3 regions of the Enterobacter sp. SA187 genome follow, and region 2 is predicted to be linked to each of the others. Evidence: predicted binding sites of a transcription regulator. Region 2 holds the regulator's gene; each other region holds the start of a gene.

Region 1 (10,587 bases), 260 kb from region 2:
CCGTCGTGGTGGATTTCGCGCCGCCCAGCCCCGCATGCACGCTGGCGCTGCCGGTATAGGCAAAGAGGTTAAGGAAGTCTTTACCCTTGCTCATCTGGCCCAGCATACGACGGGCGATACGGTGATCGAGGAACAGGCCGGTATCCAGATAATCGGTCAGGTTGACCCACAGGCGCGCGTTATATTCGCTTACCTGCATGAAGTCCCCTTTCTCGTTCATCTTCTGATACTGGTTTTTGCCTTTCTGCCGCTCACGGGTTTTCAGCACCAGCTTGTTCGGGGCGATACCGAGCACCGCGATAGTGGCGGAAATAATATCGAACAGGCGCTGACGGGCTTTCTGCGGATCCACGGTTTTCGGCGGCGCGTACTCCTGCACCACCACGGAATCGCCGTAGCGATCCACCGCCACGTTGTACTCCGGTAAATCGGCGTCATACAGGCGATAGCATTCAATGCCTTCCTGACGCGCCCATTTTTCCAGTTTCTTGACGTTCTTACGCAGGCGGTTAGCGTAATCTTCCGCTATCGACGCGCTGCCGCCGCCCTGCGCATCGGCGCTGGTCACGGCAATAGCATAGTTTTTCTGCACGCAGTCCAGCGGGCCGTTTTTGGCTTTAAACTGGCGATCGGCGCGCAGTTGCAGACAGTTGAGCAGATCCGGCGAAGCGCTGAACAGGGATAAATTCCAGCCGCCGAACTGACTTTTGATAATGCGCCCCAGCATACTGTGCAACGCGATCAGCGCCGGTTCGCTGTCCAGACGTTCGCCATAAGGCGGGTTGCTGAGGATGGTTCCGGTCGGGCCTTCCGGCAGCGGGTTGGTGAGTTTGGCGACGTCTTTTACCTCAAACGCGATCAGATCAGCCACACCGGCGCGACGGGCGTTGCTGCGGGCGCGTTCAATCACGCGGCTGTCGTTGTCGGAACCATAGAAACGCGAACCGTAATCCGCCAGGCCTTTACGGGCGCGTACCTGGGCTTCGGCTTTCACTTCTTTCCAGATGGCGTCGTCGTGCTGCGCCCAGCCGCCGAATCCCCAGTGCCCGCGATGCAGGCCAGGGGCACGGTCGGTGGCGTACATCGCCGCTTCGATCAAAAGCGTACCGGAACCGCACATCGGATCGAGCAACGGCGTACCCGGCTGCCAGCCAGATCGCATCACAATAGCGGCCGCAAGGCTTTCTTTAATGGGCGCAAGGCCGGTGCCGTCACGGTAGCCGCGCTGGTGCAGACCTTCGCCACTCAGATCCAGCGCGATATGCGCAGTATCTTTATTCAGCCAGACATTGATACGCAGATCGGGCTTTTCACGATCGACGTTCGGGCGTTCCAGATTTTTGCGCGTGAAGCTGTCGACGATGGCGTCTTTCACCTTGAGCGCGCCGTACTGGCTGTTACGGATGGTGTCGTTCAGGCCGCTGAAGTGCACGGCAAAGGTCGCGCCGGGGCTGAAAATCTCCGTCCAGTCTATCGCCTGCACCCCGAGATAGAGATCAAGGTCGCTGTACACCTTGCACTCGCTCATCGGCATCATGATGCGCGAAGCCAGACGACTCCACATCAGGCTCTGGTAGACAAGCCGGGTGTCCCCCTCAAAATGGACACCACCCTGAACCACCTGGACGTTTTGCCCGCCCAGGTTTTCCAGTTCAGTTTTTAACAGCTCTTCCAGCCCGCGGGCCGTACTGGCAAACAGAGAAATCATATCGTCACTTATTCACTTAGAAAATTGTTGCGCATTATAGCTAATCTCAACGCTATGTCATAAAGTTGAGCGCTTATTTCCAGATTCAGAAGAGGATGGCGTGGCAACCTTATCGCGGCTTTTTATTCATCCGGTTAAATCGATGCGCGGCACCGGTCTTACCCATGCGCTGGCGGACAGCAGCGGCCTGGCGTTCGATCGTATATTTATGCTCACTGAACCCGACGGCACTTTCATCACCGCCCGTCAGTTTCCCGCGATGGTACGCTTCACGCCCGCCCTGCTACCCGATGGGCTGCACCTCACCGCGCCCGATGGCAGCAGCGCGCTGGTGCGCTTTGCGGATTTTGACCCGCAGCCAGAACCCACTGAAGTCTGGGGCAACCATTTTACGGCCTTTATAGCGCCTGCGGCCATTAACCTGTGGCTGAGCGGTTTTTTCGCCCGCGAGGTGCAACTGCGCTGGGTCGGCCCGCAGCCAACGCGAAGGGTAAAACGCTTTGAAAGCGTGCCGCTCTCCTTTGCCGATGGCTTTCCCTATCTGCTGGTCAACGAGGCCTCGCTACGGGATCTCCAGCAGCGCTGCCCCGCCAGCGTACAAATAGAGCAGTTCCGGCCCAACCTGGTGGTCAGCGGCGCCGCCGCCTGGGAAGAAGACGGCTGGAAAGTGGTGCGCATCGGCGAGGTGATTTTCGATGTGGTTAAACCCTGTAGCCGTTGCGTATTCACCACCGTCAGCCCGGAGCGCGGGCAAAAGCACCCGTCCGGAGAACCGCTTACCACTTTACAGGGATTCCGCACAGCCCAGGACAATGGCGATGTGGATTTCGGCCAGAACCTGATCGCCCGCAACAGCGGCGTGATCCGCGTCGGCGATGAAGTCACGGTGCTGGCCCGCGCGCCAGGAAAAATCTATGGTGCAGGAAACGTTGCTGAAACGCTTAACGTCGATAAAGCGGATCCCTCAGGCGTCAGCATTGATTTTCACGGACAGCAATTTACCGGTAATAATCAACAGGTATTACTGGAACAACTGGAAAGTCAGGGGATCCGCGTACCCTACTCCTGCCGGGCGGGGATCTGCGGCTGCTGCCGGATACGCTTAGTCGAGGGGGAAGTCAGTGCGCTGAAACAGTCGGCGATCGGTGACGATGGCACCATTCTGAGCTGTAGCTGCATCCCCAGAACGGCGCTGAAACTGGAACCTTAAACCGCCTGTTCGAGGCTGAAGCTGGCGGCAATCGGCTGCGGCTTCAGCCGGTCATTCATCACTTTGATGGCATCGCCAAGCTGCATGGTACGCCCGGCAATCACTACACCCGGCTGCGCCAGCAGACAGAGCGCGGCGTTATCGCCCGGTTCGACCACCAGCAGATTCACCTGCTCTGCGGTGTCGCTCAGCCAGACGCTGGCGGCTTCGCCCTGCAGCGGCGTCCAACGGTCGTTATGCGCTAAGAAGTGCCAGCTTTTCGGCATTTGCGGTTTCAGAAAACGGATGGCCACCAGCGCATTCAGCACCAGCTCCGCCTGCTGTTCACGGCTTAAATCCAGATAGCGGCATTTTTCTTCGAAAGAGAAATAGAGCGCGGCATCTTCCACGCAAAAACCGGTCGGCGCGAAAGCATCGGGGGTTAACATGCGACGGGGAAAACGGGACCGAAATAACATGCCATTGGCCAGATCGAGCATCATACGATCGTGCTCTTCATCAAAATACCAGCGCCAGTTATCGTCAGGTTTAATTCGCATCTTCCTCTCCCGTCCGCAAGCGTCCTGTTGCTTTTTTATCCATTTTGCCGCTTCGCTTATTGTGTAAATAATAAAAGACCACAATGTTTAAATAAGCAACAACGACGGAATATAAAACAACCAGGGCAGGAAATAAAGCCCTGGTTGTCATTTAGCGGGATAAACGTCAGATATGGGTGACAATTTCTTTAATCAGCGGCGGGCCTTTGAAAATAAAGCCCGAATAGATTTGTACCAGCGTTGCGCCGGCTGCCATTTTTTCCCTGGCGGCGATCACCGAATCGATTCCGCCGACGCCGATAATTGGCAGACGGCCATTCAGCTCAAGCGCTAAACGCCTGATAATTTCTGTGCTTTTTAATTGCAACGGACGGCCGCTTAACCCGCCCGTTTCATCGCAATGCTTCATGCCCTGCACCAGCGATCGTTCCAGCGTAGTATTGGTGGCAATAACACCATCAATATTATGGCGAACTAAACTATCAGCCACCTGGATCAATTCTTCTTCGCTCAGATCGGGAGCAATCTTGACTGCCACCGGAACATATTTGTGATGGATATTCTGCAATTCGCTTTGCTTATTTTTGATAGCCAGCAGCAAATCATCCAGTGCTTCGCCATATTGCAGTGAACGCAAACCAGGTGTGTTAGGCGAGGAAATATTAATCGCGATATACCCGGCATAAGCATAGACTTTCTCCATGCAAATCAGGTAGTCATCCTTACCCTGCTCCACCGGCGTGTCTTTATTTTTGCCGATATTAATACCCAGCACGCCGTCAAAATGCGCCTTTTTAACGTTCTCCACCAGGTTATCAACGCCCAGGTTATTAAAGCCCATGCGGTTGATTAATCCCTCGGCTTCAACGAGGCGGAAAATACGCGGTTTATCGTTACCCGGCTGTGGACGCGGTGTCACCGTGCCAATTTCAATTGCGCCAAATCCCATCGCGCCGAAGGCATCAATACATTCACCATTCTTATCAAGACCCGCCGCCAGGCCAAGCGGATTCTTGAAGGTCAGCCCCATGCAGGTGACGGGTTTTACCGGCACATTCTGGCGCACCAGTGCTTCAAATGGCGTACCGGACACCCGGCGTAATTGCTGAAAGGTCACTTCATGAGCGCGCTCAGGATCGAGCTGAAAAAGGGCTTTACGAACGAAGGGGTAGTACATGAACTCTCCTGGATTCCCGGTGTGCAAACCGGGGGCGTATTATGTTTCATCCCGCGGCGAAAGGGAATTGACCTGCGGCAAAAAAAACCGCAAAAGCGCAAACGTTTACCTGCCCATCTCTTCTTATGCCGTTTTTTGGCAATTCTTGTTCAGATAAATCATTTAGTGGAATAAAAACACTCTGGCAAATTGTTATCAATGTTAGATAAAAGCAAACATTTGGTTATAAGGAGTCAGTATGCGTGTAGTGACATTAGCGGGAAGCCCGCGTTTCCCCTCGCGCTCCAGCGCCCTGCTGGAATACGCCCGCGAAAGCTTAAGCGACCAGGGGATCGAGGTCTGCCACTGGCATCTGCATAACTTCGAGCCGGAAGATCTGCTCTACGCGCGTTTTGACAGCCCGGCGCTGCTGGCGCTGAACGAACAGTTAACGGATGCTGATGGACTGATTGTCGCCACGCCCATCTATAAAGCCTCGTTTTCCGGCGCGCTAAAAACGCTGCTGGATCTGCTGCCGGAGCGCGCGCTGGCGGGGAAAGTCGTGTTGCCGCTGGCGACCGGCGGCAGCATCGCCCACATGCTGGCGGTGGATTACGCCCTGAAACCGGTACTGAGCGCCCTGCGCGCGCAGGAAATTTTGCAGGGGGTATTCGCTGATGATAGCCAGATCGCCGATTACCAGCATAAAGCCACCTTCAGCCCGCATCTGCAGGTCCGCCTCGATAGCGCGCTGGAAACCTTTACCCAGGCGCTGCACCGCCTTGAGCCGAAAGCCCCGTTGATCAGTGACACGCAAGGAGTCGTCCATGTTTAACCTTTTCAAATCCCGCGCCCAGTGGCTGGCGCTCAGCGGCATGTTAACGCTCTCCGCCTGGTCGCAGGCGGCGGAAACGGCCCCGGACGCGCTGCGTATTGGCTATCAGAAAGGCAGCGTCAGCATGGTGCTGGCGAAAAATCATCAGCTGCTGGAAAAACGTTACCCGGACACCAAAATCTCCTGGGTGGAGTTCCCTGCCGGCCCGCAGATGCTCGAAGCCCTGAATATCGGCAGTATTGATCTGGGCAGCACCGGGGATATTCCGCCTATCTTTGCCCAGGCCGCCGGGGCGGATCTGCTCTATGTCGGCGTTGAGCCGCCGAAGCCGAAAGCGGAAGTGATCCTCGTGCCGGAAAACAGCCCGATCAAAACCGTCGCCGATCTGAAAGGCCATAAGGTGGCGTTCCAGAAAGGTTCCAGTTCTCACAACCTGCTGCTGCGCGCCCTGCAACAGGCAGGACTGAAATTCACCGATATACAGCCAACCTATCTGACGCCTGCCGATGCGCGCGCCGCGTTTTCGCAGGGCAATGTGGACGCCTGGGCCATCTGGGATCCCTATTATTCCGCAGCCCTGTTACAGGGTGGCGTGCGGGTGCTGAAAGACGGCACCGATTTGAAGCAGACAGGTTCGTTTTATCTCGCCTCCCGTCCCTATGCTGAAAAAAATGGCGCTTTTATTCAGGGCGTTCTGGATACCTTCAGCGAAGCAGATGCGTTAACCCTCAGCCAGCGCGAGGCCAGCATCAGCTTACTGGCGAAAACCATGGGGCTGCCTGAGCCGGTGATCGCCACCTATTTTGACCACCGTCCGCCGACGCGCATTTCGCCGGTCAACGACGCCACGGCCGCCCTGCAACAGCAGACCGCCGATCTGTTTTATCAGAACCGCCTTGTCCCGAAACAGGTGGATATCCGCACCCGCATCTGGCATCCGGCCACTACTCAAGGAGCTAAATCATGAGCCTGAATCTGTTCTGGTTTTTACCGACCCACGGCGATGGCCACTATCTTGGCACTGAACATGCCGCCCGCCCGGTCGATCATGGTTATTTGCAGCAGATCGCCCAGGCGGCTGACCGCATCGGTTTTAGCGGCGTGCTGATCCCGACGGGTCGCTCCTGTGAAGATGCGTGGCTGGTGGCCGCATCGCTGATCCCGGTGACACAACGGCTGAAGTTTCTGGTGGCGCTGCGCCCGAGCGTGACCTCCCCTACCGTGGCGGCCCGTCAGGCGGCAACGCTGGATCGTCTCTCCAATGGCCGGGCGCTGTTCAACCTGGTGACCGGCAGCGATCCGCAGGAGCTGGCCGCCGATGGCGTGTTCCTCGATCACACTGAACGCTATGAAGCCTCGGCAGAATTCACCCACGTCTGGCGGCGTCTGCTGGAGGGCGACACCGTGGACTACCACGGCAAGCATATCCACGTGCGTGGCGCAAAGCTCTTCTTCCCGCCGGTACAGCAGCCGCGTCCGCCGCTCTATTTTGGCGGCTCGTCAGATGTGGCACAGGATCTGGCCGCCGAGCAGGTTGATCTTTATCTCACCTGGGGCGAACCGCCGGAACTGGTGAAAGAGAAAATCGAGCAGGTGCGCGCCAAAGCGGCGGTACACGGGCGCAGCGTGCGCTTCGGTATCCGCCTGCATGTGATTGTGCGTGAAACCAACGAAGAAGCGTGGCAGGCGGCAGATCGGCTGATCTCCCATCTGGATGATGAAACCATTGCCATCGCCCAGGCGGCATTTGCCCGTCAGGACTCGGTTGGTCAACAGCGCATGGCGGCGCTGCATAACGGCAGACGCGAAAATCTGGAAATCAGCCCGAACCTGTGGGCGGGCGTGGGTCTGGTACGCGGCGGCGCGGGTACGGCGCTGGTGGGCGATGGCCCGACGGTGGCGGCGCGTATTAATGAATACGCCGCGCTGGGCATCGACAGCTTTATCCTCTCCGGCTATCCGCATCTGGAGGAAGCCTACAAAGTGGGCGAGCTGCTGTTCCCGCATCTGGATGTCGCCATTCCCGCCGTGCCGCAACCGCGCCAGTTACAGGCGCAGGGCGAAGCGGTGGCGAATGATTACATTCCGCGCAACGTTTCACAGAGTTAAGGAGGCGCTATGTCCGACTCGTCCCGGCAGTGGCTGCTGCGCGCCGCGCCCTGGTTTTTACCGGCGGCCGTGGTGGTGATCTGGCAGATCGCCTCGTCAACCGGCTGGCTCTCCACCCGCATTCTTCCCTCGCCGGAGGGCGTGGTGGAGGCGTTCTGGTCGCTCTCCGCCAGCGGCGAGCTGTGGCAGCATCTGGCTATCAGTTCATGGCGGGCGCTGATTGGCTTCTCCATCGGCGGGTCGATCGGCCTGACGCTGGGGTTGATCAGCGGCCTGTCGCGCTGGGGGGAAAGGCTGCTGGATACCTCGGTGCAGATGCTGCGCAACGTGCCGCATCTGGCGCTGATCCCGCTGGTGATCCTCTGGTTTGGTATCGATGAGAGCGCCAAAATTTTCCTCGTCGCCCTCGGTACGCTGTTCCCCATTTATATCAATACCTGGCACGGCATCCGCAATATCGACCGGGGTCTGGTGGAGATGGCCCGCAGTTACGGGCTGTCCGGTTTCGCGCTCTTTGCCCATGTGATCCTGCCCGGCGCTCTGCCGTCGATTCTGGTTGGTGTGCGTTTTGCGCTGGGCCTGATGTGGCTGACGCTGATCGTGGCGGAAACCATTTCGGCGAACGCCGGGATCGGTTATCTGGCGATGAACGCCCGTGAGTTTTTGCAGACCGACGTGGTGGTGGTCGCCATCATTCTTTATGCCGTGCTGGGCAAACTGGCAGATCTGAGCGCGCAACTGCTGGAACGCGTCTGGTTACGCTGGAACCCGGCCTATTCTGCGAAGGAGTGATCTATGAATACTGCGCGCCTTAATCGCGGTACGCCGCTGGTGCTCAACGGCGTCACTAAACGCTACGGCCAGAACACCATTCTCAATGGCCTGGATCTGCACATTCCTGCCGGGCAGTTTGTTGCGGTGGTGGGACGCAGCGGCGGCGGTAAAAGTACGCTGTTACGCCTGCTGGCCGGGCTGGAAAAACCGCAAAGCGGCGAAATCCTCGCCGGATCCACGCCGCTGGCGCAAATTCAGGACGACACGCGAATGATGTTCCAGGATGCGCGTCTGCTGCCGTGGAAATCGGTCATTGATAACGTTGGCCTTGGCCTGAAGGGCGACTGGCGCGACGCGGCCCGTCAGTCGCTGGCGGCGGTTGGCCTTGAAGATCGCGCGACCGAGTGGCCAGCGGCGCTCTCGGGCGGTCAAAAACAGCGCGTGGCGCTGGCGCGGGCGCTGATCCACAAACCGGGTCTGCTGTTACTGGACGAACCGCTGGGCGCGCTGGATGCGCTGACCCGGCTGGAAATGCAGGCGCTGATCGAATCGCTGTGGCAATCCCAGGGCTTTACGGTATTGCTGGTGACTCACGATGTCAGCGAGGCGGTGGCGATGGCGGATCGCGTCCTGCTGATTGAAGACGGAAAAATCGGGCTGGATCTGACGGTGGATATCCCGCGTCCGCGCAGGCTCGGCTCGGTGCGGCTGGCAGAGCTGGAATCAGAAGTGCTGGATCGGGTGATGAAACGCATTGATGCGCCGGTAAGAGCAGTAAAAACAGGGTGAAGGATTACCCCCTCACCCTGATCCTTACCCTCTCTACCCTCTCCTCCCGGAGAGGGTAACAACAGCAGATTACGCCAGCGCTTTCTCAATCTTCTCGAACAGATCGCCCGACAGATTATCCAGCCCTTTCAGTTTTTCCAGCGCGATACGCATTAACGCCTGACGGCTTTCATCATAGCGACGCAGGCGGATCAGCGGCTCAATCAGACGTGAAGCCACCTGCGGGTTACGGCGGTTCAGCTCGGTGAGCATCTCCACCATAAACTGATAGCCGCTGCCATCTTCCGCATGGAACGCCGCCGGGTTGCTGCTGGCGAAAGCGCCGATCAGCGAACGCACGCGGTTCGGGTTGGACAGGGTGAACGAGCGGTGATTAAGCAGACTGCGCACGGTATCCAGCACGTTGGCGGCCGGACTGGTGGCCTGCAGAATAAACCACTTGTCCATTACCAGACCGTCGTGATGCCACTTGTCGTCATAGTCCTGCATCAGCGCATCGCGGCATGGCAGCTGCGCCGCTACAGCGGCAGAGAGCGCGGCCAGCACGTCCGTCATATTATCGGCGTTATGGTACTGCTCACTGACCAGACGGTCCCCCAGCTGCGCATCGCCAAACGCCAGGTAGCGCAGACAGGTGTTACGCAGCGAGCGCTTGCCGATGTCCGCATGTTCCACGCGGTAGGCGTCGAGTTTATTGGCGTTATAAACGGCCAGGCACTCGTCCGCCAGCTCTGTCGCCAGCGTCCGGGTCAGGGCTTCGCGTACCGCAGCGATAGCCACCGGATCGATGATATCGAACAGTTCAGCCACCTCACTGGCGGATGGCAGCGTCAGGATCTCTGCGGCCAGCGCCGGATCGATCTGCTCATCCAGCAGGATCGCACGGAAGGCATCGGCGACATGCAGCGGTAAGGAGAGCGGCTGCCCCTGCTGCTGGCGCGCCACGTTCAGGCGGATATAGGTCGCCAGCAGGCTTTGCGCAGCATCCCAGCGGGAGAAATCGTTACGGGCATGGCGCATCAGGAACGTCAGCTGTTGATCGCTCCATTTGTATTCCAGTTTGACCGGCGCGGAGAATTCACGCAGCAGCGACGGCACCGGCTGGAAATAGACGTTATCAAAGACAAAGGTCTGCTCGGCCTGGGTGACGTTCAGCACGTGATGCACAGCATGACCGTCTTTTTGCAGCGGGATCACATGGCCGTCGTTATCATAAAGTTCGATATCGAACGGAATATGCAGCGGCAGCTTTTCGTCCTGCTCAGCGGTCGGCGGCGTGCGCTGGCTGATGGTCAGGGTGTACTGCTCGGTTTCCGGGTTGTAGTCGTCACGCACGCTGACAATCGGCGTACCGGACTGGCTGTACCAGCGACGGAAGTGCGACAGGTCCACGTTGGACGCGTCTTCCATCGCCTGCACAAAATCATCGCAGGTGGCCGCGCTGCCATCGTGACGCTCAAAGTAAAG
Region 2 (10,587 bases):
AGCGTGGTTACTACGCCGCCCGCCTGTTCGACGATCGGAACGAAGGCCACAATATCGTAAGGTTGCAGGGCATATTCCAGACAAAGGTCGATTTGCCCGGCTGCCAGCATCGCCATCGCATAGCACTCACCGCCGTAGCGGGTCATCAGGGTCGCGCTGTGCAGCGCCGCAAAGTTGACGTCCGGGCTGTGGGCAATCGGCTCCGGAGAGGTGGTATGCAAAATCGCCTGGTTAAGCGACAGTCCTTTGCGGGTGGTCATGACACCGCTGCCCTGCGGACCGCTGCGCCAGGCCTGTTTCCCGTCCGCCCAGAAGCGTTCGCCGGTAAAGGGCTGGCCCATCATGCCCAGCTGACCGCGACCTTCCACCGTCAGGCCGATCAGCGTGCCCCACACCGGCAGACCGCACAGAAAGGGGCGGGTACCGTCCACCGGATCCAGCACCCATTGCAGCGGGCCGTCGCCGGTGGTCCCAAACTCTTCGCCCATGATGGAATGGGAAGGGTAGCGTTCGTTGATAATGGCGCGCATCACCCGCTCGGCTTCGCGATCGGCATCGGTTACCGGATCAAAACGAAAGCCCTCTTTGGGTTTGGAGCCGACATGCAGATTTAAGCCGGAACGAAAACGCGGCAGCGTCTCGTTATCGGCGGCATCGGCGAGTTCATGGAGGAAAGCGACATCGGGCAGGGAATAGTTCATGTTTCGATCCTTTTAAGCGTGAACAACGGCAGGGCGCAGAAAATCTTTCTGCTTGGTTGTGCTCGATTATGCGCGATCGTGTGCAAGAGTACAAATGGCTCTGCGTATTATTTTTGTTCAGCCGGCGAGGATCACGTCCAGTTTTTTACTGCGCAGCGCTTTCAGCGCCTGTTCGCTCACGGCGTCATCGATCACCAGCGTCGTGATCTCTTCGCTGGTGGCGACCTGATAACGGGCAAGAGTGGCGATTTTATCGGCGGTCAGGGTGACGATGATGTCGCTGCTGCGCGTCACCAGACATTTTTTGAATTCGGCATCGTCATACTCAAACACCGTCACGCCTTCGTCCGCGTCAAAAGCGCAGGCGCCAAGCAGACACTGATCGAAAAACATTTTTTCAATGTGGCGCAGGGTATCAATACCGGTCGCGCCGCCCGTCTCTTTATTGATCCGCCCGCCGGGGAAGATGATTTCCACCGCCTCGTGATGCATCAGTTCAGCGGCGATTAACGGGGAATTGGTGACGGCGGTAAGGATAATACCGGGAGGCAACTGGCGGGCGATGGCGAGATTTGTCGTCCCGGCATCAAAAAAAACGCAGCTTTCGGGTTTGATCAGCGATACCGCGCGGCGGGCGAGCTGTTCTTTTTTATCGCTGTTAAGGTTTTCGCGCTTCAGAAAATTACCGGAAGGGGGAAGCACGCTGACCGCGCCGCCATAAACACGCTTGCACAGGCCAAGATTCGCCAGCTCTTTAAGGTCGCGGCGAATAGTGTGTTCGGAGACGTTAAGCTCAGGCGCGAGCTGGGCGCACACGACTTTGCCGTTAAGGGCTAAAAGCTGCTTTATTTTTTCCTGACGCTGCTCGGGAAATTCGGCGTAATCAAACATAGTGGCCCACTGAAATCATCACAGGTACGCATAAGCGAGCATGATGGGATAAAGCGGTCAGGGAGTCAAACAGGAAGAAAAGGGAGAGTATTGCTGAATGGTGCGTCCGAGTGGACTCGAACCACCGACCCCCACCATGTCAAGGTGGTGCTCTAACCAACTGAGCTACGGACGCACTGTACAGAAAGAATGGTGCGTTCAATTGGACTCGAACCAACGACCCCCACCATGTCAAGGTGGTGCTCTAACCAACTGAGCTATGAACGCATTGTTGTGCTGACAACGGGGACGAATATTAGCGGCAGGGCGCGGCCGTGGCAAGCGGAAAAAAGCAATTTTCATTCTGATTTCACGCGATTGCGGAACAACTGCGCAAAATGTTGAGAAAGTAGCCGCCCGCAGGCGGCTACACTGTACTTAACGCGCCGCGCGGGCGAGGATCACCCCTGAAGGCTGACGTTGCAGGTAACGCATGCGCAGCATCATCAGGATGGCTGCCGAGGTCAGGCCGATGATAAAGCCCATCCAGAAACCGGCAGGACCCATGCGATCCACCACCAGATCGGTCAGCGCCAGCACATAGCCGCTCGGCAATCCGAGCACCCAGTAGGCGGTAAAGGTAATAAAGAAGATGGAGCGCGTATCTTTATAGCCACGCAGAATACCGCTGCCGACTACCTGGATGGAATCGGAAAGCTGATACACCGCCGCCATCAGCATTAACTGCGAGGCCAGATGCACCACTTCCGGATTGTCGTTATACAGCAGGGCAATATCTTCCCGCAGCGCGACGGTGAAGATCGCGGTGACGACCGCCATGCAGACGCCTACCGCCAGCCCGGTTCGCGCGGCGGTTTGCGCATCCAGCGTCGAGCCCTGGCCCAGGCGATAGCCCACGCGAATGGTGACCGCTGCCGCCAGCGACATCGGCAGGACGAACATCAGCGAGCTGAAGTTAAGGGCGATCTGGTGCCCGGCTACATCGACAATGCCAAGGGGCGACACCAGCAGCGCCACCACGGCGAACAGCGTCACCTCAAAGAACAGCGCGAGGGCGATGGGCAGCCCCAGTTGCGCCAGGCGCAGCAGCACGGCGGGATCCGGTTTGCCAAAACGCATATCGTTACGGATGTCGCGCATGGAGCGCGCGCGCTTAATGTAGGAGACCATGCAGACGAACATCATCCAGTACACCGTTGCCGTCGCCACGCCGCAGCCGACGCCGCCCATCTCAGGCATACCGAAATGACCATAAATCAGCACATAGTTGATGGGGATATTCACCAGCAGGCCGAGAAAACCAAACACCATGCCGGGCTTGGTTTTCGCCAGCCCTTCACACTGGTTACGCGCCACCTGGAAGAACAGATAGCCAGGCGCGCCCCACAGCAGGGCGCGCAGATAGCGCACCGCTTTGTCCGCCAGTTCGGGATCGATATTGTGCATCGCATGAATGATATGACCCGCGTTCCACAGCACGATCATGATCAGCACCGACACGCCGCCCGCCAGCCAGAAACCCTGGCGTACCTGGTGGGCAATACGGTCGCGGCGGCCGGAGCCGTTCAGTTGCGCAACCGTCGGCGTCAGCGCCAGCAGCAGCCCGTGACCAAAAAGAATGGCGGGCAGCCAGATAGAGGTACCAATAGCCACCGCCGCCATGTCGGTGGCGCTGTAGCCGCCCGCCATCACGGTATCGACGAAACCCATCGCGGTCTGGGCGATTTGCGCAATGATCACCGGGATCGCCAGTGCTAATAACTGACGCGCTTCAAGAAAGTACTTCTGCACGTGAACACCTGTTGAATTGTAGTTATATGAAAAACTGAATAGCCGCCGTTACTGGCAGCAAAAGATTTGCAGGAGAAATAACCAGTACATTGTAGCGGGGAACTGCGATTAATCCAGAGAAAAAACAGCGTAATAAGTCCCGAGACTGGCAACCTCATTTTTCACCTGTTATTGTGCTGGTATAAACACGGTTAACCGAATTAATGATACAGGAGCACCAGGCATGTTTACCGGTATTGTACAGGGCACGGCAAAAGTGGTGTCCATTGATGAGAAACCCAATTTCCGCACGCACGTCGTGGAGTTGCCAGACACCATGCTGGATGGCCTGGAGACGGGCGCGTCCGTGGCGCACAACGGTTGCTGCCTGACCGTAACGGAAATTAACGGCAATCATATCAGTTTCGACTTAATGAAAGAGACGCTGCGTATTACCAATCTCGGAGAATTAATCCCCGGTGATTATGTAAATGTCGAGCGTGCAGCGAAATTCAGCGATGAAATTGGCGGGCATTTAATGTCGGGGCATATTATCACTACCGCGGAAGTGGTTAAGATCCTGGCGTCAGAAAATAATCGTCAGATCTGGTTTAAAGTCCAGGATCCGACGCTGATGAAGTATATTCTTTATAAAGGATTTATCGGTATTGACGGTATTAGCCTGACGGTAGGCGAGGTGACGCCGACGCGCTTTTGCGTGCACCTGATCCCGGAAACGCTGGAGCGCACCACGCTCAGCAGCAAAAAACTGGGCAGCCGCGTCAATATCGAAATCGATCCCCAGACCCAGGCGGTGGTGGACACCGTCGAACGCGTGATGGCGGCCCGGGTGGTGGTGGTCGAGCGCGACGAGTAAATCCCACAAAAAACCCCGGCAAGCCGGGGTTTTTTATCAACGCGCCACGCGCAGGCCGTTTTCCACGCCCCGGCTGAACACCACCTGCCAGAGCTGAATATCCCGCGCGCGGAACGCCCCCGCACAGGCATTGAGATAGTAGCTGAACATCCTTCTGAAACGGTCTGAATAATTGCCGGCAATCTCCGGCCAGGCGGCCTGAAAACGGCTATGCCAGGCCATCAGCGTTTTATCATAATCCGAACCGAAGTTATGCCAGTCTTCCATCACAAAATGCGGCTCGCTGGCGGTGGCGATCTGCCGCACCGACGGCAGACAGCCGTTAGGGAAGATGTACTTATTGATCCAGGGATCGACGTGGTGGTCGGTTTTATTCGAGCCGATAGTGTGCAGTAAAAACAGGCCGTCAGGTTTCAGATTGCGATCGACAACCTCAAAATAGGTGGCGTAGTTTTTAGGACCAACGTGTTCGAACATGCCGACAGAGACGATGCGGTCAAACTGCTCGTTAAGATCGCGATAATCCTGGAGCAAAATAGTCACATCGAGATCCTGACAGCGTTCCTGCGCCATTTTTTGCTGTTCCGCAGAAATCGTCACGCCCACCACGCTGACGTCATAATGCTGCGCCATGTACTGCGCAAGCCCACCCCAGCCACAGCCGATGTCGAGCACACGCATTCCGGGCTGGAGCTGTAACTTTTCGCAAATCAGTTTTAGCTTGGCAAGCTGGGCGTCTGCCAGCGTCGTGGCATCCTTCCAGTAGGCGCAAGAGTATTGCATTTGCGGATCCAGCATGCGGCTGAACAGATCATTACCCAAATCGTAATGCTCTTTGCCGACGATCCATGCCCGGCGCTTGCTCTGCAAATTAAATAATCTGGCGCCCGCTATACGCAGCGTATCTTTGAGATGGTGCGGTAGCTGGTTTTCAAGACCGGCGCGCAGAACGTTGTTGAAGAAAATGTCCAGCCGCTCGCAATCCCACCAGCCGTCCATATAACTTTCACCCAGCCCCAGCGATCCTTCCTGCAGCACGCGTTTAAAAAAATGAGGATTTTTGACCTGAATATCTACCGGGGACGAACCGTTGATTGTGATCCCCGCCCGGCCAAGCAGTTCGCTTACGATACGAAACCAGTCATCATCCCGTATGTTAACGTCTTCTATGCACGATGAACTCATAGCTTCTCCATCACCTGTATGTGATCAGAACCTTCAAACAGCGTAGTCGCTTTTTAGGGTTTGTGAGAAATCTCACGGAATGGTCCGCGAGCCAGAAATCCGACGTAGAACAGAGGAAGGGAGATTACCCTTGCCGTAAAGGCCGTCCGTGGTGAGAGAGGCGTCATCCTGCGCCTGTTACTGCATAATATTTATCGTAATTATATGTGCCGGAAATGAGTATAGGCCTCAGATCCGGCAGATACAATAGTAAATTCTTAGCAACCTAATCACTGATTTGTAACATAGTTGCACGGTGAACTATGCAGAGGCGGTTTCAGCATTCGCGTCTGTTACACCATGACGCTGCATCCGGTAACCGGCAGCGGCCAGTAACACGGTGATCAGCATTACGCTGGTGGTGGTCAACAGCGGCGTGCCGATAAGCGCGGACACTACCAGACTGGCAAGGAAACAGAGCCCCAGTTGCAGGGTATTTTGCAACGCCGCCGCGCGTCCGGTCGCCTGCGGGAACGGGCGCAGCGCCTGGGCCACCACAATGGGATAGATGGCGCCGTTCGCCATTGCCATCACGCAGAAGGGCACCAGCAGCGCCGTGAGAGATTGACCCGCCACCAGCCCGGCTATCCAGGTACCCGCCACGCTCAGACCGTAGAACACCAGCAGCCACGGCAGTAACTTTTTACCCTGCCACTTTTGCAGCGCCGCGCGGCATCCATAGCCGCCGATCAGAAAGGCGATGGTTTGCGGTACATAGCTCAGGCCAATGGCCGCCGGGCCGTAGCCCATTTCGCTGAGGATAAAGGGCGAGCCGGTCAGCCAGGCGAAGAAGCTGGCGGAGCAGGCGGCGTAGATCAGCACGTTACCGCGGTAATCCCGGGAACGGAGCAGGGTGGCAAAGGTCAGCGGCACGTCGCTGCTGGTGGTTTTTTTTACCACCGGCTTCAGGCGCAGCGCGGGCAGCATCAGCACCAGCGTAATGACAAACAGCGTCATAAAAATCATTTGCCAGGAAAAATGCGCGAGGATCCAGCTGCCCAGCAGCGGCGCAAGGGCCGGAGAGAGACCCACCAGCGGCATAATGGTGGCGAAGATACGATTAGTGCGGTGCGCCGGATAGTGATCCGTCACCAGCGCCTGCCAGGTGACGGCGGCAGCGCAGACGCCGATCGCCTGGATAAAACGCAGCACCAGCAGCCAGGTGGCGTCGCGCACCCACAGCATGCCCAGACAGCCGACGGCAAAGAGCGCCAGACCGCTTAACAGCACCGGGCGGCGACCATAAGTATCGGACAGCGGACCCCACGCCAGTTGCGCAACCGCAAATCCGGCTAAAAACAGACTCAGGCTGGCGCTGACGGCAGCCGCCGGGGTTTGTAGATCATTCTGAATAACGGCGAAGGCGGGTAAATACATATCTGTAGCCAGAAAGCCCAGTACGCTTAACCCCGCCAGCCAGACTAAAAATCCTTTTCCAGGTTTCATGTCACGTTCTCTTGTTTTGGCAGGTGAGCAGAGCGGCAGAGTGTAGGGAGTGCAATGACGGTTGTGAAACGCTAATATTTGCACATTGCATTCAAAAAATTTGCAGGCAGAACATGTGGTCAGAATATTCACTGGAAGTGGTTGATGCGGTGGCACGAACCGGCAGCTTCAGCGCCGCGGCGCAGGAACTCCACCGGGTCCCATCGGCGGTTAGCTATACGGTGCGGCAACTGGAAGAGTGGCTGGCGGTGCCGCTGTTTGAGCGCCGTCACCGTGACGTGGTGCTTACCCCGGCCGGGCGCTGGTTTTTAAAGGAAGGGCGATCTGTTATCAAAAAAATGCAGATCACCCGTCAGCAGTGTCAGCAGATCGCCAACGGCTGGCGGGGGCAGTTATCCATCGCGGTGGACAATATCGTTAAGCCCGAACGTAGCAGGCAAATGATCGTCGATTTCTACCGCCACTTTCAGGATGTGGAGCTGATCGTCTTTCAGGAAGTATTCAACGGCGTGTGGGACGCGCTGGCGGATGGCCGCGTGGAACTGGCGATTGGGGCGACCCAGGCGGTGCCGGTGGGCGGGCGCTACGCCTTCCGGGATATGGGGAAATTGAGCTGGAAGTGCGTGGTATCCCGTGAACACCCGCTGGCGGCGATGGACGGGCCGCTGAGCGATGACACCTTGCGCAACTGGCCGTCGCTGGTGCGCGAAGACACCTCCCGCTCGCTGCCGAAGCGTATCACCTGGCTGCTGGATAACCAGCGGCGCATCGTCGCGCCCGACTGGGAATCCTCGGCGGCCTGTCTGTCGGCGGGATTGTGTATCGGCATGGTACCGGCGCATTTTGCCAGGCCCTGGCTTGATCGCGGAGAGTGGGTGGCGCTGCCGCTTGAAAACCCCTTCCCGGACGCCGCCTGTTGCCTGACGTGGCAGCAAAAGGACAATTCGCCCGCCTTAAGCTGGCTGCTCGATTATTTAGGAGACAGCGAGACGCTGAATAAAGAGTGGTTGCGGGAGCCAGAGTGACTGGCTCCCGGCAGGCTTAACGGCGGTAGTCGCGGAACGGGCCGTCGGCGACCGAGCGGCGTTCGATGAGACGCGGGTGCACCTCAATGGACTGCGACTCTTCACGCTTGCTGACGATCCTGTCCATCAGCATATTGAAGGCCGTTTCGCCCAGCGAATCTTTCGGCTGGTGAATGGTGGTCAGCGCCGGAGTGAAGAAACGCGCGTTGCGCACGTTGTCATAACCAATCAGCGACACGTCCTGCGGCACGCGCAGACCCATTTCATCAGCCCCGCAGAGCGCGCCCATCGCCATCACGTCGCCGCCGCAGAAGACTGCGGTCGGACGATGCGGCTGGGAGAGGATCTGCTGCATGGCGCGGTAGCCGGATTCCGGCTCAAAGTCGCCCTGCACGATCCAGTTTTCCGGCACCTTAATCAGCGCTTCTTCCATCGCTTTCATAAAGCCCGCCAGACGGCCCGCGCCGGTGTTACGCTCAAGCGGGCCCGGAATGACGCCGATTTCACGGTGGCCACGTTCGATCAGATAACGGCCCGCCATATAGCCGCCTTCAAAAGCGTTATCGATCACCGAATCGGTAAAGTCCGCTTTCGCTTCGCCCCAGTCCATCACCACCATCGGGATATGACGGTACTCTTCAAGCATGCGCAACAGCGGGTCCGGGTATTCAGAACACATCACCATCAGGCCGTCGACGCGCTTTTGCGCCATCATCGACAGATAAGCGCGCTGCTTTTCCAGGTTGTTCCAGGCGTTGCCGAGGATCAGGGTATAGCCCTTCTGGAAGCAGTTTTTCTCAACAGCTTCAATGATTTCGGCGAAGTAGGGCGCTTCGCTGCTGGTCGCCAGCAAGCCAATCGACTTGGTATGGTTAACCTTCAGACTGCGCGCCACCGCGCTTGGGGAATAATGCAGCTCTTTGATGGCTGCCCACACCGCGTTGCGCGTTTCTTCCGCAACAAAACGGGTTTTGTTAATAACATGTGATACGGTTGTAGTGGAAACGTTTGCGCGTTTCGCTACATCTTTAATTGTTGCCATTAGATCTCACTCCAGACCATATCTTAAACTCCTGATACTTCTACAGGTAAACGTTTGCCTTAAAAAACCCTTCGCACAACATTTTCAGGTTGCGATACGCCGGGAAAACAACACAGGACGTCAGGAGGGGTCAGTGGCCGGTACACGAATAAATTTAGCGTGGAATTCTGGCTGATCTTGATGAAAAGGGGAAGTCTAAAAATGGTTATCAATCTAAAACAGAGAAGATTTTTGCGTTTAACTGTGCAAAAATGAGCAATCTCACTTTTTGTGGGGGTTAACAAAGGAGAAAAAATGATGGATAGCAATCTGAAGTATTCGCTGTTTACTACCGTAATCGTGCTCAGCCTGATCGTTGCTGGCGCAATGACTGCCGCTTTTAATTGATCCAGAGCAGGGAGAGCGCTCTCCCTCTCTTTTTCATTCCCGCCGATTGTTATCAAATTTGCAATAATCTTTTGTCACTTCATTAACTTCTGTTTTTTTGTGATTAATGTCATGCTTTTGACTTCACCGCGGGGCGCTCTGTACGCCATCGCATTACTGGAGTCATGTAATAATGAAGATAAATTTTCCCCTGCTGTCACTGGCAATCGGGGCTTTTGGGATAGGTACAACTGAATTTTCACCCATGGGATTGCTGCCGGTAATCGCCCGTGGCGTTGACGTCTCGATCCCTGCCGCCGGCATGCTGATCAGCGCCTATGCGATCGGCGTGATGGTGGGCGCCCCCCTGATGACGCTGCTGCTGTCGCATCGCGCCCGTCGTAACGCGCTGATCTTCCTGATGGCGATTTTCACCCTCGGTAATGTACTGTCGGCCATTGCGCCGGATTACACCACGCTGCTGTTATCGCGCATTATCACCAGTCTTAACCACGGCGCCTTCTTTGGCCTGGGTTCAGTGGTGGCCGCAAGCGTGGTACCGAAACATAAACAGGCCAGCGCCGTGGCGACCATGTTTATGGGACTGACCATCGCCAATATCGGCGGCGTTCCAGCGGCCACCTGGCTTGGGGAAACCATCGGCTGGCGGATGTCCTTCCTCGCCACCGCAGGTCTTGGCGTGGTGTCGATGTTAAGCCTGTTCTTCTCCCTGCCGAAGGGCAGCGCGGGCGTGCGTCCGAATGTGCGCCAGGAGCTGGCGGTGCTGATGCGCCCGCAGGTTTTATCGGCGCTGCTGACCACCGTGCTGGGCGCCGGGGCGATGTTCACCCTTTATACCTATATCTCGCCGGTGTTGCAGGAGCTGAATCACGCCACGCCATTCTTTGTCACCGCAATGCTGGTGCTGATCGGCGTGGGCTTCTCGCTGGGCAATTACCTGGGCGGCAAGTTTGCCGATCGTTCCGTCAGCGGCACGCTGAAAGGCTTTCTGTTGCTGCTGATGGTGATCATGCTGGCGATCCCGCTGCTGGTGAAAAGCGATATCGGCGCGGCCGTGGCGATGGTAGTGTGGGGCGCCGCAACGTTCGCGGTGGTGCCGCCATTGCAGATGCGCGTAATGCGTGTCGCTCATGAAGCGCCGGGGCTGTCTTCGTCCGTGAATATCGGCGCTTTTAACCTCGGCAATGCGCTGGGCGCGGCGGCAGGCGGCGCGGTGATCTCCGC
Region 3 (10,587 bases), 1.2 Mb from region 2:
CGGATACCACTGCACCGATCCCAGGGTGATGGCCGTCAGCGCGCCGATCACCGCGCCGGTGATATTGATGGAAATGGTGATCAGCGGATTTTTCAGCATGAAGGGGATCGCCCCTTCGCCGATGGCAAGGAAACCCAGGATCAATGAGGTGGTGCCGGTGATGCGCTGGTTTTCATCAAACACGCGCTGGCGAACGATCATGCGGTCGATCAGCGTCGCCAGCCCGATGCCGATGGGCGGGATCACGATCCCCAGCACACGGGCGGTAAGGGGATAGATATGGTCGGCGGCAAGGCCGATGGCGATCGCTCCGGCGGATTTGTTGACCGGCCCGCCGAGATCAAAGGCGGTGAGGGAGGCGATGATCGCCGCCAGCATCAATGTGCTGCCGCTGCCGTGCGCCACGATCATCTGCTGCAACCACTGGTTAATGCCGCCAAATACCGGATCGACAAAGCTGTAGTTGATAAAGAAAATCGCCAGCGCAGAGAGGCCGGGCACGATCAGCATGGGCTTCATCGCCTGTAAATGTTTGTGCAGGCGGATATGGGTATTCAGATAGTCCGCAAGGAAACCGGCGATCATGCCGAGGATCAGCGCGCCGAGAAAGCCCGACGGAATGCCGCCGCTCACCGACCAGAAAGTGTAATGCAGGCCACCGGCAAAGGCGCCGCCGATAAAACCCGGCACCAGACCGGGGCGGTCGGCGATGCTGTAGGCCATGTACGCGGCGAAGACCGGATACATAAACTTCATGATCATGTTGCCGTATTGCGTCAGGAAATGGCAGAGCACCAGCGCGGTGCTATCGCTCTTTGCATAGCTGGCGCTGCCGATATCCGTCACCCCCAGCAGGCTGGCGGTTAACTGGCCGACGCCGATCATCAGCCCTGCGGCGACGATCACCGGGATCATGTATGAAATACCGCTGGATATTCCCTGATACAGACGGGCGAGAAAGGATTTCTCCCGCGTGCGCGACTCGCTGCTGTCGCCGTCAGCGCTGACAATGCCGTCCGGCTGGCGCAGCAGACGGTCGATCAGGCCGTCCGCGTCTTTCAGCGGTTCTGACACTGAAGTGGCGATATAGGGCTTGCCGTTAAAACGCGCTTTGCCTTTTGGCGGCAGGGTGGCGGCGAAAATCACTCCGGCGGCAGCGGCGATCTGCGCGTCCGTGACTTCATCCTCGGTACCGTTGGCACCCTGTTTTTCGCTCCACACCTGAATGCCCCGCGCCGCGCCCGCTTTTTCCAGCGCTTCCGCCGCCATATAGGTATGTGCGATGCCCGCCGGGCAGGAGGTGATAACAATCAGGCTTTGCCCGCCGGCAGTCACCGGCGTGCTGGCGCGGGAAGCGTTGGTGTCATCCAGCAGCGTAAGAAAATCCTCCACTGTGGCCGCCGCTTTCAGCGCCGCCACCCGCTGCTCATCCATCAGCGACAGGCTGAGGGTGGAGAGCAGGCGCAGATGTCCGGCGTCATCGCCGAAGGGCACCGCCAGCAAAAAGATCAGCTCCACCTGATCTTCACCGTCCATGGTGGGCCAGTCGCGCACCGGCTGCGTAACGCGCGCCACCGCAAAGGCGGGGCGGGCGACCACGGCAGATTTGCCGTGAGGAATGGCAACGCCCTGTTCAAAGCCGGTTTCCGACAGCGTCTCCCGCTGCCAGACCGCCTCCAGAAACGCCGCCTTATCGCTGACTTTGCCTTCGTCATACAGGCGCTGGCAAAGCTGATCCAGAATGGTCGCGCGATCGCGCCACGGCTGATCCAGCAGGATCAAGCGTTCAGATGTGATGCTGCGTAGTGACATAACCCCTCCCCATAAATGACATCCGTGCCTGCTGCGCGGGTGGTTTTTAATCAGGTTAATCGATTAACTTTAAAAATGAAGGCTGGTTAACGCGATTAACCCGGCAGAATCCACATTAAGACACCGGTTACCGCCAGGAATGTGAGGGCTATCACCGGACAAAAGCCTCTGCTATGGTTATTCGATTAACCTTCACAGGATGAGGAGCAGGCAATGGCGACGATCACGCTGGCGCAGGTGGCGGCAAGGGCAGGGGTATCAACGGCGACCGTGTCAATGGTGCTGCGTAACCGCGGGCGTATTTCCCCGTCCACGCGGCAGCGGGTGCTGAAAGCGCTGGATGAGTCCGGCTATGTCTATAACCAGACGGCGGCCAACCTGCGTAACCGCAGCAGTAATCAGGTCGGACTGCTGCTGCACGACATCACCAATCCCTTTTATGGCGAAATGACCGCAGGCTTAAGTCACGAAATGGAGCGCCACGATCTGCTGCTGTTTCTGGCGAACAGCGAGGAGTCCGGCGAGCGGCAGCAAAAATTTGTCGATTCCCTGATGCGCAATAACGCCTGCGGCATGGTGCTGTGCGCCGCACGGGAAACGCCGTCGTCATTCTTTGACGCCCTTAAGCGCCGTAACATTCCGGCGATCATGGTGGTGCGACCGGCAAGCGATCCGCAGTTTGATTTTGTCGGCACCGATAATTTTCTTGGCACGCAAATGGCGACCCGCCACCTGCTCAGCCTCGGGCACCGGCATATCGCCTTTATCGGCGGCAGCGCCAGCTCCGGCACCCGGGCGCAGCGCATCGGCGGTTTTACCAGCACGCTGCTTGAGAAGGGCATTTCGCCGGAACCGGCCTGGCTGGTGACCTCGCAGGCCAGCCAGAGCGATGGCGCGCGCGTGGCGCAGGCGCTGCTGACGCAGTACCCGCAGATCACCGCAGCGGTCTGCTATCAGGATATTGTGGCCCTCGGCGTGATGCAGGCGCTGCGAAAAATGGGCCGCGAAGTGGGGCGTGACTTTGCGCTGGTGGGCTTTGACGATATTACTGAAGCCGCGCTGGTGCAGCCCGCGCTCACCACCGTATCGGTGGCGGCGAAAGAGATTGGCCGTAAAGCCGGGGAGCTGCTGTACAGTCGCATTCAGGGCAATAATGAGCCGCCCCAGCGCATTATTTTACCGCCCGCGCTGGTGGTCAGGGAGTCCTGCGGCTTTCGCTGATCATCATGCCTTTTACTGATATTTTTCGGCGTATATCATTAAATTCTAATATCGACGTTTTTGGCTGGTCGCCCCGCGCGGGGCTGGTTACTCTGAAAACGTTTTTTCAGCATTTCATTAACAAAAGAGTACAACTATGCAAGAGGCAAACATCCGCGTGGCCATCGCGGGAGCCGGTGGCCGTATGGGTCGCCAGCTGATCCAGGCGGCACTGGCAATGGAAGGCGTGGCGCTCGGCGCGGCCCTTGAGCGCGACGGATCGTCGCTGCTCGGCAGCGATGCGGGTGAACTGGCGGGCGCGGGCACAACCGGCGTTACCGTGCAGAGCGATCTTGAGGCCGTGAAAGACGATTTTGATGTCTTTATCGATTTTACCCGCCCGGAAGGCACCCTGGCGCATCTGGCCTTCTGCCGCGAGTACGGCAAAGGCATGGTGATAGGCACCACCGGCTTTGACGACGCGGGCAAAGCGGCCATCAGCGAGGCCGCGCAGGACATCGCCATTGTCTTTGCGGCGAACTTCAGCGTTGGCGTGAATGTGATGCTCAAGCTGCTGGAGAAAGCGGCAAAAGTGATGGGCGATTATACCGACATCGAAATTATCGAAGCGCATCACCGCCATAAAGTGGATGCGCCGTCAGGCACGGCGCTGGCGATGGGTGAAGCCATTGCGCAGGCGATGGATAAAGATCTGAAGGAGTGCGCGGTGTACAGCCGTGAAGGGTACACCGGTGAACGCGTGCCGGGCAGCATCGGTTTTGCCACCGTGCGCGCAGGCGACATCGTGGGTGAACATACGGCGATGTTTGCCGATATTGGCGAGCGCATTGAAATTACGCACAAAGCCTCCAGCCGGATGACCTTTGCCAATGGTGCGGTTCGCTCGGCGTTGTGGCTCAAATCTAAGCGAAACGGTCTTTTTGATATGCGTGATGTGCTGGATCTCAACAGTTTATAGCCTTTATTACCTCTCGTGATGTGGTTGTGGTAATCATAATTAATTGATTACATGGGGCAATATTTTATTGCCCCTTTATTTTTGCTCTTCATTGATATTTTTCTATTAAACCTCTAAAAGTTGCAATCTTCTTCGGTTTATTTGTTTCTGTAATGTAAATTTTGACCATCTGGTCCGGTTTTGCAGGGTGCCAGACAAATATTCCAGTTTTCTAACCGCGCAAGCGTTTTCCTGCCTGATATAGCTGATCTTTTCACTGCCTTTGCCTTCTGTGGTTTGTCAGAGACGCAAAAACATAAATAAAAATGGTCGAACGGGTAGACTTTTGTCTCACCTGTCTCTAGAATGCCGCCGTTTGCCGAAAATTCGCGGGTAAGCAAATTTGCATTGATTCACGGGCTCATTATGAATTAATATGCAAATAAAGTGAGTGAATATTCTCTGGAGGGTGTTTTGATTAAGTCAGCGCTATTGGTTCTGGAAGACGGAACCCAGTTTTACGGTCGGGCCATAGGGGCAACAGGTTCGGCGGTTGGGGAAGTCGTTTTCAATACTTCAATGACCGGTTATCAAGAAATCCTCACTGATCCTTCCTACTCCCGCCAAATCGTTACTCTTACTTATCCTCATATCGGTAATGTCGGCACCAATGCTGCTGACGAAGAATCCTCTCAGGTACATGCGCAAGGCCTCGTCATCCGTGACCTGCCGCTGATTGCCAGCAACTACCGCAATCAGGAAGATCTCTCCTCTTACCTGAAACGCCATAACATCGTGGCGATTGCCGATATCGATACCCGTAAGCTGACGCGTCTGCTGCGTGAGAAAGGGGCGCAAAACGGCTGCATCATCGCCGGTGATAACCCGGACGCGGCGCTGGCGCTGGAAAAAGCGAAAGCTTTCCCCGGCCTTAACGGTATGGACCTGGCGAAAGTCGTGTCCACTCAGGAGAGCTACAGCTGGACGCAGGGGAGCTGGACGCTTGAAGGCGAGCTGCCTGAAGCCCGCGCGGAAAGCGAGCTGCCGTTCCATGTGGTGGCCTACGACTACGGCGCGAAGCGCAACATCCTGCGCATGCTGGTGGATCGCGGCTGCCGTCTGACGGTTGTCCCGGCGCAAACCCCGGCAGAAGAGGTGCTGAAAATGAACCCGGACGGCATTTTCCTCTCCAACGGCCCCGGCGACCCGGCACCGTGCGATTACGCCATCGAGGCGATTAAAACCTTCCTCGATACCGATATTCCGGTGTTCGGCATCTGTCTCGGCCATCAGCTGCTGGCGCTGGCCAGCGGTGCCAAAACCGTGAAGATGAAATTTGGTCACCACGGCGGCAACCACCCGGTGAAAGACGTTGAAAACAACGTGGTGATGATCACCGCCCAGAACCACGGTTTTGCGGTGGACGAGTCCACCATGCCGTCAACGCTGCGCGTGACCCACAAGTCGCTGTTCGACGGCACCCTGCAGGGCATCCATCGTAACGATAAACCGGCGTTCAGCTTCCAGGGGCACCCGGAAGCCAGCCCTGGCCCGCACGATGCCGCGCCGCTGTTCGACCACTTTATTGAACTGATCAAGACTTACCGTTCTGTCGCCAAATAATCAGGAGCCATAAAAGCCATGCCAAAACGTACAGATATAAAAAGCATCCTGATCCTTGGCGCTGGCCCGATTGTTATCGGCCAGGCCTGTGAGTTCGACTATTCCGGCGCGCAGGCGTGTAAAGCGCTGCGTGAAGAGGGTTACCGCGTTATTCTGGTGAACTCTAACCCGGCCACCATCATGACCGACCCGGAAATGGCCGACGCGACCTATATCGAGCCGATCCACTGGGAAGTGGTACGCAAAATCATCGAAAAAGAGCGCCCGGACGCCGTACTGCCGACCATGGGCGGCCAGACGGCGCTGAACTGCGCGCTGGAGCTGGAACGCCAGGGCGTGCTGGAAGAATTCGGCGTGACCATGATTGGCGCGACCGCCGACGCCATTGATAAAGCCGAAGACCGCCGCCGTTTCGACATCGCCATGAAGAAAATCGGCCTCGACACCGCCCGCTCCGGTATTGCGCATAATATGGAAGAAGCGCTGGCGGTTGCCGCTGACGTGGGTTATCCGTGCATTATCCGTCCGTCCTTTACCATGGGCGGCACCGGCGGCGGTATCGCTTATAACCGCGAAGAGTTTGAAGAAATCTGTTCCCGCGGCCTCGACCTTTCGCCAACCAAAGAGCTGCTGATCGATGAATCGCTGATTGGCTGGAAAGAGTACGAAATGGAAGTGGTGCGCGATAAGAACGACAACTGCATCATCGTCTGCTCTATCGAAAACTTCGACGCCATGGGCATCCACACCGGCGACTCCATCACCGTTGCGCCAGCGCAGACCCTGACCGACAAAGAGTATCAAATCATGCGTAACGCCTCGATGGCGGTGCTGCGTGAAATCGGCGTCGAAACCGGCGGCTCTAACGTCCAGTTCTCGGTGAATCCGAAAAACGGTCGCCTGATTGTTATCGAAATGAACCCGCGCGTTTCCCGCTCTTCGGCGCTGGCCTCGAAAGCCACCGGCTTCCCGATTGCTAAAGTGGCGGCGAAACTGGCGGTAGGTTACACGCTGGACGAACTGATGAACGACATCACCGGTGGCCGTACTCCGGCCTCGTTCGAGCCGTCCATCGACTATGTGGTCACCAAGATCCCACGCTTTAACTTCGAAAAATTCGTCGGCGCTAACGACCGCCTGACCACGCAAATGAAATCTGTGGGCGAAGTAATGGCGATTGGCCGCACCCAGCAGGAGTCGCTGCAAAAGGCGCTGCGCGGTCTGGAAGTGGGCGCAACTGGCTTTGACCCGAAAGTGAGCCTTGACGATCCGGAAGCGCTGACCAAAATCCGCCGCGAGCTGAAAGACGCGGGCGCCGAGCGTATCTGGTATATCGCCGACGCCTTCCGCGCCGGGCTGTCCGTTGATGGCGTGTTCAACCTGACCAATATTGACCGCTGGTTCCTGGTACAGATTGAAGAGCTGGTGCGTCTGGAAGAGAAAGTCGCGGAAGTGGGCATTAACGGCCTCGACGCGGATTTCCTGCGTACCCTGAAGCGTAAAGGCTTTGCCGATGCGCGTCTGGCAACCCTGGCAGGCGTGCGCGAATCCGAAGTGCGCAAACTGCGTGAGCAGTACAATCTGCACCCGGTATATAAGCGTGTGGATACCTGCGCGGCGGAATTCGCCACCGATACCGCTTACATGTACTCCACCTATGAAGAAGAGTGCGAATCGAACCCGAACCCGGATCGCGACAAAATCATGGTGCTGGGCGGCGGTCCGAACCGTATCGGCCAGGGCATTGAGTTTGACTACTGCTGCGTGCACGCCTCGCTGGCGCTGCGTGAAGACGGTTACGAAACCATCATGGTGAACTGTAACCCGGAAACCGTCTCCACCGATTACGACACCTCCGACCGTCTGTACTTTGAGCCGGTAACGCTGGAAGACGTGCTGGAAATCGTGCGTATCGAGAAGCCGAAAGGCGTGATCGTCCAGTACGGCGGCCAGACGCCGCTGAAACTGGCGCGTGCGCTTGAAGCCGCAGGCGTACCGGTTATCGGCACCAGCCCGGATGCCATCGACCGCGCCGAAGACCGCGAACGTTTCCAGCAGGCGGTGGATCGTCTGAAGCTGAAGCAACCGGCGAATGCGACCGTGACGGCCATCGAAATGGCGGTCGAGAAAGCGAAAGAGATTGGCTACCCGCTGGTGGTGCGCCCGTCCTACGTGCTCGGCGGCCGCGCGATGGAAATCGTTTATGACGAAGTGGATCTGCGTCGCTACTTTATGACTGCCGTCAGCGTCTCCAACGATGCGCCGGTACTGCTGGATCGCTTCCTGGATGATGCGGTGGAAGTGGACGTTGACGCCATCTGCGACGGCGAAATGGTGCTGATTGGCGGCATCATGGAGCACATCGAACAGGCTGGCGTACATTCCGGTGACTCCGCCTGCTCTCTGCCAGCCTACACGCTGAGTCAGGAAATTCAGGACGTGATGCGTCAGCAGGTGCAGAAGCTGGCCTTCGAACTGCAGGTGCGCGGCCTGATGAACGTGCAGTTTGCGGTGAAAGACAACGAAGTCTACCTGATTGAAGTGAACCCACGTGCGGCGCGTACCGTGCCGTTCGTCTCCAAAGCCACCGGCGTGCCGCTGGCGAAAGTGGCAGCACGCGTGATGGCAGGAAAATCGCTGGCCGAGCAGGGCGTGACCAAAGAGATCATCCCGCCGTACTACTCGGTGAAAGAAGTGGTGCTGCCGTTCAACAAGTTCCCGGGCGTTGACCCGCTGTTAGGGCCGGAAATGCGCTCTACCGGTGAAGTGATGGGCGTGGGCCGTACCTTTGCGGAAGCCTTTGCCAAAGCGCAGCTGGGCAGCAACTCGACCATGAAGAAAACCGGTCGCGCACTGCTGTCGGTGCGTGAAGGCGATAAAGAGCGCGTGGTGGATCTGGCGGCCAAACTGCTCAAGCAGGGCTTCGAGCTGGATGCCACCCACGGCACCGCAATTGTGCTGGGTGAAGCCGGTATCAACCCGCGTCTGGTGAACAAGGTGCATGAAGGTCGTCCGCACATTCAGGATCGTATCAAGAATGGCGAATACACCTACATCATCAACACCACCGCAGGCCGTCAGGCGATTGAAGATTCCAAACTCATTCGCCGCAGCGCGCTGCAATATAAAGTGCATTACGACACCACCCTGAACGGCGGCTTCGCCACCGCGATGGCGCTGAATGCTGATGCCACCGAGAAAGTGATTTCGGTGCAGGAAATGCACGCGCAGATCGGTAAGTAAATTGTCACCCCGTCACCCGGTAAACGCATGTTGCCGGGTGACGCTTCGCTTGTTTCTGCCTGTCTGTTTCACTGTTGTTATTTCGTAACCCATTCAGAGTGTTCTGTGTTTTCTCCCGCTCGCAGTTGTTTCATCTACAGTTAAATTATCCGGAACAAAAATTCACTGAAAACGCGGGGAGAACACCATGCGACATAAACTTTTACTGGCTTCACTTTTTGCAGCGACAACCATGATGACCGTTGCCGGTTGCTCATCAAACCAGGAAGTAAAAACCACCGACGGCAGCACCATCGTCACCGACGGTAAACCGGAAGTCGATAATGACACCGGCATGGTCTCCTATAAAAACGCCAAAACCGGTCAGACCGAGCAGATTAACCGTGACCAGCTGAAAGGCATGAGCGAGCTGGATAACTAATCTGCACCAGCCTGATAAAGACGCCCTGTTACCTGCCGGTAACGGGGCGTTGTTTTGTAAACGGCTTATAAGTTTTCGCTGTAAGCGCAACCATTAACTGTCTACACTCAGGGCAAATATAAGCACGGTGCAGACAGGTTACTCATGATCCTTATTATTTATGCCCATCCCTATCCGCGGCATTCCCATGCGAATAAACGGATGATTGAGCAGGCAGAGACGCTCGACGGCGTGGAAATCCGCTCTTTATACGAACTTTACCCCGACTTTAATATCGACATCTCTGCCGAACAGGCGGCGGTGGAACGCGCCGATCTCATCGTCTGGCAGCATCCGATGCAGTGGTACAGCGTACCGCCGCTGTTGAAACTGTGGATGGACAAAGTGCTCTCCCACGGCTGGGCCTACGGCGAGGGCGGTCACGCGCTGCACGGTAAACAGCTGCTGTGGGCAGTGACCACTGGCGGCGGCAAACACCATTTCGAACTCGGTGCCCATCCGGGCTTCGATGTGCTCTCGCAGCCGTTGCAGTCCACCGCGATCTATTGTGGCCTGCAATGGCTGCCGCCTTTTGCCATGCACAATACCTTCGTTGACGACGACGAAACCCTTCAGGCGCAGGCGCGCCACTATAAACAACGTCTGACTGACTGGCAGGAGACACATCATGGATAGCCATACGCTCATTCAGGCGCTGATCTATCTGGGATCCGCCGCGCTTATCGTGCCGGTCGCTGTGCGCCTCGGCCTCGGATCCGTTCTGGGTTATCTGATTGCGGGCTGCATCATCGGCCCGTGGGGTTTGAGACTGGTGACGGATGCGCAGTCGATTTTACATTTCGCAGAAATCGGCGTGGTGCTGATGCTGTTCGTCATCGGCCTTGAGCTGGATCCGCAGCGGCTATGGAAATTGCGCGCTTCGGTATTTGGCGGCGGCGCGCTGCAAATGCTGGCCTGCGGTCTGCTGCTTGGCGCGTTTTGTATGGCGCTGGGCCTGCGCTGGCAGGTGGCGGTGCTGATCGGCCTGACGCTGGGACTGTCTTCTACCGCCATTGCCATGCAGGCAATGAACGAGCGCAACCTGATGGTCTCGCAAATGGGCCGCAGCGCCTTTGCCGTGCTGCTGTTCCAGGATATTGCCGCCATTCCGCTGGTGGCGATGATCCCGCTGATGGCCGCCAGCGGTGAAGCCATGACGCTCGGCAGTTTTTCACTTTCGGCGCTGAAAGTGGTGGGCGCGCTGGCGCTGGTGGTATTGATTGGCCGTTATGTGGCGCGACCGGCGCTGCGTTTTGTGGCGCGATCCGGCCTGCGGGAAGTATTCAGCGCC

Evidence for each region. The regulator PurR, encoded in region 2, represses purine synthesis genes. The targets are predictions, from matches to a motif close to CANGCAAACGTTTGCNTG.
Region 1: pyrD (quinone-dependent dihydroorotate dehydrogenase) is a predicted target of PurR. The motif match lies at 4,729-4,746, and genes of this name have one in related genera.
Region 3: carA (glutamine-hydrolyzing carbamoyl-phosphate synthase small subunit) is a predicted target of PurR. The motif match lies at 4,208-4,225, and genes of this name have one in related genera.

The regions. Positions count from the first base shown of each region.
Region 1 is NZ_CP019113.1:2,816,143-2,826,729, reverse strand. Features, by position in the region: gene rlmKL (bifunctional 23S rRNA (guanine(2069)-N(7))-methyltransferase RlmK/23S rRNA (guanine(2445)-N(2))-methyltransferase RlmL) at 1-1,708, opposite strand, end outside; gene BMF08_RS13415 (YcbX family protein) at 1,809-2,918, shown strand; gene zapC (cell division protein ZapC) at 2,915-3,457, opposite strand; gene pyrD (quinone-dependent dihydroorotate dehydrogenase) at 3,624-4,634, opposite strand; gene ssuE (NADPH-dependent FMN reductase) at 4,873-5,448, shown strand; gene BMF08_RS13395 (sulfonate ABC transporter substrate-binding protein) at 5,441-6,415, shown strand; gene ssuD (FMNH2-dependent alkanesulfonate monooxygenase) at 6,412-7,557, shown strand; gene ssuC (aliphatic sulfonate ABC transporter permease SsuC) at 7,567-8,349, shown strand; gene ssuB (aliphatic sulfonates ABC transporter ATP-binding protein) at 8,353-9,120, shown strand; gene pepN (aminopeptidase N) at 9,190-10,587, opposite strand, start outside.
Region 2 is NZ_CP019113.1:3,076,885-3,087,471, forward strand. Features, by position in the region: gene BMF08_RS14705 (inositol monophosphatase family protein) at 1-701, opposite strand, end outside; gene BMF08_RS14710 (DeoR/GlpR family DNA-binding transcription regulator) at 819-1,592, opposite strand; tRNA gene BMF08_RS14715 (tRNA-Val) at 1,691-1,767, opposite strand; tRNA gene BMF08_RS14720 (tRNA-Val) at 1,783-1,859, opposite strand; gene mdtK (MdtK family multidrug efflux MATE transporter) at 2,010-3,383, opposite strand; gene BMF08_RS14730 (riboflavin synthase subunit alpha) at 3,607-4,239, shown strand; gene cfa (cyclopropane fatty acyl phospholipid synthase) at 4,276-5,424, opposite strand; gene punC (purine nucleoside transporter PunC) at 5,725-6,909, opposite strand; gene punR (DNA-binding transcriptional activator PunR) at 7,023-7,934, shown strand; gene purR (HTH-type transcriptional repressor PurR) at 7,951-8,976, opposite strand; gene cydH (cytochrome bd-I oxidase subunit CydH) at 9,271-9,363, shown strand; gene BMF08_RS14760 (MFS transporter) at 9,536-10,587, shown strand, end outside.
Region 3 is NZ_CP019113.1:1,857,952-1,868,538, forward strand. Features, by position in the region: gene BMF08_RS08885 (fructose-specific PTS transporter subunit EIIC) at 1-1,812, opposite strand, end outside; gene BMF08_RS08890 (LacI family DNA-binding transcriptional regulator) at 2,026-3,033, shown strand; gene dapB (4-hydroxy-tetrahydrodipicolinate reductase) at 3,170-3,991, shown strand; gene carA (glutamine-hydrolyzing carbamoyl-phosphate synthase small subunit) at 4,445-5,593, shown strand; gene carB (carbamoyl-phosphate synthase large subunit) at 5,612-8,836, shown strand; gene BMF08_RS08910 (YgdI/YgdR family lipoprotein) at 9,024-9,257, shown strand; gene kefF (glutathione-regulated potassium-efflux system oxidoreductase KefF) at 9,402-9,932, shown strand; gene kefC (glutathione-regulated potassium-efflux system protein KefC) at 9,925-10,587, shown strand, end outside.